Regions from separate parts of the Arthrobacter sp. T2-23 genome, predicted to be linked through region 1. Evidence: riboswitches for the same ligand, from Rfam matches in the RefSeq annotation. Region 1 holds a riboswitch; the other holds the start of a gene.
The links. Region 1 has a riboswitch for thiamine pyrophosphate ahead of ACZ5Z0_RS16365 (bifunctional hydroxymethylpyrimidine kinase/phosphomethylpyrimidine kinase). Riboswitches for the same ligand answer to the same signal wherever they lie in the genome.
Positions count from the first base shown of each region.

Region 2: it holds a riboswitch for thiamine pyrophosphate, as region 1 does, so the genes downstream of both, ACZ5Z0_RS10760 (ECF transporter S component) here and ACZ5Z0_RS16365 (bifunctional hydroxymethylpyrimidine kinase/phosphomethylpyrimidine kinase) in region 1, are expected to answer to the same signal.

Region 1 is NZ_AP027917.1:3,496,899-3,499,334, reverse strand. Features, by position in the region: gene ACZ5Z0_RS16365 (bifunctional hydroxymethylpyrimidine kinase/phosphomethylpyrimidine kinase) at 1-1,246, opposite strand, end outside; TPP riboswitch at 1,374-1,471, opposite strand; gene ACZ5Z0_RS16360 (Rne/Rng family ribonuclease) at 1,617-2,436, opposite strand, start outside.
Region 2 is NZ_AP027917.1:2,329,526-2,331,961, forward strand. Features, by position in the region: gene ACZ5Z0_RS10755 (heme-degrading domain-containing protein) at 35-592, opposite strand; TPP riboswitch at 692-833, shown strand; gene ACZ5Z0_RS10760 (ECF transporter S component) at 902-1,534, shown strand; gene ACZ5Z0_RS10765 (ABC transporter ATP-binding protein) at 1,548-2,436, shown strand, end outside.

The DNA.
Region 1 (2,436 bases):
CCACGAGTACCCCGTAGCTGCCGGCGAGGGAAGCCGCATGCAGATGGTCCACGTACGCCTTGGTGACGGGCCCCTGTGTCCCCTCAACAGCCCGGTCGGCCAGCCAATTCCGGTGCAGTTCGGATTCGACCTCCAGGCACTGCTGCGCCGACCGGGACCAGAACAGCTGTTCGGCTTCCGACGGCGCGAGGGCCGCCGCGCGGGACAGCACCCGCGAGTAGCCGTTGAGGTACAGGGCGTCCTGGCTGAGGTAGTAGGCGAACTCGCGTTCGGGCAGGGTGCCGTCAGCGAGGCCACGAATGAAGTCCAGGCCGTAGATCGCCGCCAGCCCGTCGGCGGCGGCCCCGTCGAGGACCGCGGCGAAGTCGCCTTCGGTCTGGAACGCGGGCGCCCCCGGCGCTGCGGCCTGCTGCAGGTGGTGGAAATGGTGCACCGGACCGTTGCCGCGTCCGACGTCGAGGCGTCCCGCCTCCCGCAGCGCTCCGACCAGCCACGGCTTGGCCTCTCGCAGTGATGCCTCCCAGTCCCCCGTCCTGGCCTGCACCGTGGCCAGCGCCGAGGACAGCGAGCAACCGGTGCCGTGGCTGTTCCGGGTGGCGATCCGCTGGCCCGGCACCACCACCGTCTCCTGGCCGAGCAGTCCCCCGGTGTTGACCAGCGCGTCGGGGCAGCCGCCGCCGTCGGCTCCCTCGTTCTGGAGGTGGCCGCCCTTGACCAGGACTGTGGTGCCTGTGAGGGCCGCGAGCCGCTTGCCCTGGCCCAGCGCGCCGGCCCAGTCCGCTGCGTGTTCTTCGCCAAGCAGCATGGCCAGTTCGGCGAGGTTCGGGGTGATGAGGTCCGCGAGCGGAAGCAGGGCCCGCAGGGCGGTCTCGGCCGATTCCTGCAGCAGCCGGTCGCCGCTGGTGGCCACCATCACCGGGTCCAGGACCACGACGGCGGGGCGGACCCGTTCGAGCCAGGCACGGACGGCGTCGATCACCGCGGCGTCGCCGAGCATGCCGATTTTGACGGCGTCGATGGTGATGTCGTCGCTGATCGCGTCCAACTGGGAGGTCAGGAACGACGCCGGCGGCACATGGACGGACCGGACGCCTTGGGTGTTTTGGGCGGTCAGCGCGGTGATGGCGGCCATGCCGTAGCCGCCGAGCGCGGCGATGCTCTTCAAGTCGGCCTGGATGCCGGCGCCGCCGGAGGGGTCCGAGCCCGCGATGGCGAGGACCCGCGGAATCGGGGGCGCGGCGGGCAGGCCGGCTGCCGGGGCGCCGTGTGCGGGTGCCGGGAAGGCGGACTGCAGGATGGAAGGAGCCTGGGCCGCTGGAGCCTGGGCTGCTGGAGCGTGGGCTGTTGCCTGCAGAGCCGCTGCAGCCTGGGTCGATGAAGACAAGAGACATCCCTTCGTCGGTGTTAACCGGACAGGTTCAACGGGTCTGGATCTCAGCCGGCTCGTTGCTCGGCACCCCGTGTCAGTCCCCCAGCCTAGCGTTCCCTGCCCGGCCGCGTCCGCACGGCCGCAGTTGTTACCAGGCCCGTTAACGAACTCGCGGGTACCGTCCCCGCTCGACGCGATGCTGCGTCGAGTCCGGGCGGTACCCGCGAGTGGTGGTGCCTGGCTGGTCCTAGAGCTCCGAGGCGGGAACGCCAACGCCGAGGATGATCGGCTCGCTGGCCGCCGGCTTGGCCGCCGCCTTCGCCGGCTCCGGCGCCTTGGCTTCGTGGACCGAGCCGGCGGCAGCCGACGGAGACATCGCGCGCTGCTGCACGGACGTCTCGTTGGCAGCGCCCTGGGCCCGGCTGGCGCTCCGGTTCCGGCGGACCCGCCGCGGCGCGCTGGTGTCCGCGGCCGCAGCCTGCGCTACGGGTGCGGTGGCGGCCGGCGCCTTGGCAACGGGAGCCTTGGCGGCCTCCTGGCGGACGGGAGCCTGCGCGGCGGGAGCCTGGGCGGCCTCCTCGCGGACGGGAGTCTGCGGCTCGCGGGTGCGGGCACTCGGCGGCTGGATCCGTGCGGTCCGGGCGCGTCCCCGGCCACGGGTGGCACGGGACGGCGCTGCGGCGGCCGGTTCGGGGGCTTCCGCGGCGGGGGCCGCCGCGGAGGGCTCCCCTGGTGCTTGGGGCGCCTCGGCGGCCGGAACCGCTGCGGCCGTCTTGCCGGCCTCGGCGTCGCCCAGGTTGGCGAACGCCTCGGTGAGCAGATCCAGGGTCAGCGCTGGCTGCTGGGCTTCCTCGGCGTGCTCGACGAAGGGCAGGGCAACCTGCTCGCCGCCAAAGGTCAACACGGCGGCCGGACGCCCGGCAGCCTCCTCCGTTGAGGCAACTTCCACGGCCGCGTCCAGCGCAGCCTGGCGGGTTTCGGCGTCGGGCGCTGCCGTCGCGTCGCCGTCGTGCAGGTGGGCGGCGTGCGCGGCGGCGGCGATGTTCGCCAGCGCTGCGCGGGTCGCC
Region 2 (2,436 bases), 1.2 Mb from region 1:
GTCGTACTCCTTGCGGGAGGGAACAGGGCTTCCCCTAGCCTAGCGTCCCTGCCGAGGTGTCCGAACGGCTGAGGATTTCGGTCAGGGCCTCGACCACCAGCTCGTGGTCGGCCTTCTGCGGCAGCCCCGAAACTGTGACCGTGCCGACAGCCCCCGTCCCGCGCAGGTAGATCGGAAAGGAGCCGCCGTGGGCGGCAAACTCCTGCTGGTCGAACCAGGCGTTGTCCTCGATCCTCCGCCCGGCGGCCCTGGCCCGGAGGCCCACCAGCAGCGACGGGACTTCGTACCGGGAGGCCGTGCGCTGCTTCGCCCTGATCCAGCGCTCGTTGTCCGGCGTGGCGCCTTCGAGCGCCGCGTGGAAGAGCACCTGCTCACCCTTGGTGATGTCGATGGCGATGGGGTGGTTGCGTCGCCGGCCGAGTTCCACCAGCAGGAAGCCGAGTTCCAGGGCGTCGTCCTTGCTGAAGGAGCGGAACTGCAGTTCGTCGATTTCCGTCAGGATCCGGCCGATGAGCGCGGCCAGGGCCCCGGGCGGCTGCGGTTCCGCGGAGTCCGGGTCGTAGTCGGGGGAAGGAACGGGTGCCTCGCTCATGGGATTCAGCTTCCGTTAGGTGGGTGCCGTTGCGCAACCCCAACTGCGAGTCACTTGAGCTCCGGCGGGTGTAAACTGGCCCAGCCCACAAGGGTGATTTTAATACGACAGGGGAGCGCCGCCGTCGGCATCACTGGACCAGTCCAGGGAACCGTAGGTGGGCGCTGAGAGTGCGGACAGCCGCAGACCCTCGAACCTGATCCGGTTAGTACCGGCGCAAGGGAGTCGAGTTCTCAGGGTGCCCGGCATCCGTGGCGAAAGCCGCGTGCAGCCGGAACACCCTCCCCTCCTGTACCTCAGGAGGACGACATGACTGATATTTCTGCGAAACAGACACTGGCCACCGGCAAATACAGCTGGCGCGTGGTCGACATTGTGCTGGCCGCGTTGATCGCTGTTGCCGGCGGCGTGATCTTCTGGGCCTGGGACCAGGGCGCCAACCTCGTGACGGCCCCACTGACGGCGGTCTACCCGCCGCTGACCGGGCTCTACGCCGGCGGCTGGATGCTCCCGGCAATCCTGGGCATGCTCGTCGTCCGCAAACCTGGCGCTGCGCTGTTCTGCGAAGCGGTGGCCGCCACCGGCGAGCTGATCATGGGCTCGCAGTACGGCACCACGGTGTTGATCTCCGGCATCCTGCAGGGTCTCGGCGCCGAACTCATCTTCGCCGCCTTCCTCTACAAGAAGTTCAACCTGCCGGTGTCCCTGCTGGCCGGCGCCGGTGCGGGCCTGTTCTGCGGCCTGAACGACTCCTTCCTGCCCTGGGGCTGGAACATCGCCTACGAACCCGGTGACAAGCTCGCCTACATCGTCTTCTGCGCTATCTCCGGAGCAGTGATTGCCGGCGGACTGTCCTGGCTGGCCACCCGCGGGCTCGCCAAGACCGGGGTGCTGGCCTCGTTCGCGTCCCGCAAGGCGGCATCGGAACCAGTCTTCTCCTGATGCCCGCACACGCATGACATCTGTCGACGCCGTACGACCGGCCGCGGTCACCGCCCGCGGCTGGGGCTGGCGGCACGCCGGCCGGCCCCGGCCCGCCGTCAGCGGACTGGACCTGGACATCAGCCCAGGCGAACGTGTCCTGTTGCTGGGCCCCTCCGGCGCCGGCAAGTCCACGCTGCTGCACGCCCTGGCCGGGGTGCTGGGGGACAGCACCGCCGACACCTCCGCGGCCGGATCCGCGGACGCCGAGGACTCCGACGAGACCGGCAGCCTGCTGATCGACGGGGCCCCGCCTAGGGCACGGCGCGGCCGGGCGGGGCTCGTGCAGCAGGACCCGGAAACCCAGGTGGTGCTCTCGCGCCTGGGCGACGACGTCGCCTTCGGGGCCGAGAACCTCGCCGTTCCCCCGGCGGAGATCTGGCAGCGGGTGGCGGAAGCGCTCGACGACGTCGGGCTGGGGCGGCTGCCGCTGGACCACCCGACGTCGGCGCTCTCCGGCGGGCAGAAGCAGCGGCTGGCGCTCGCCGGTATCCTTGCGATGCGGCCGGGCCTGCTGCTGCTGGACGAACCCACCGCCAACCTCGACCCGGCCGGCGTCCTGGAGGTCCGCGACGCCGTGGGGCGCTGCCTGGACAAGACCGGGGCCACGCTGGTGGTGGTGGAGCACCGCGTCGCCGTCTGGAAAGACCTCGTGGACCGGATCGTCGTGCTGCAGCCAGGGTCCGCCGGGGACTCCGCCGTGCTCCTGGACGGCCCGCCGGACCAGGTCCTGGAGCAGGCGCGGGACATGCTCATCGCCGCCGGCGTCTGGGTGCCCGGCCATGTGCCGGCCGCGCGGGCGCGCACCGCGGACACCAGCGCGGGCGGAGTCGCTGGGGCCGGTCAAGGTCCCGCCCAGCTGC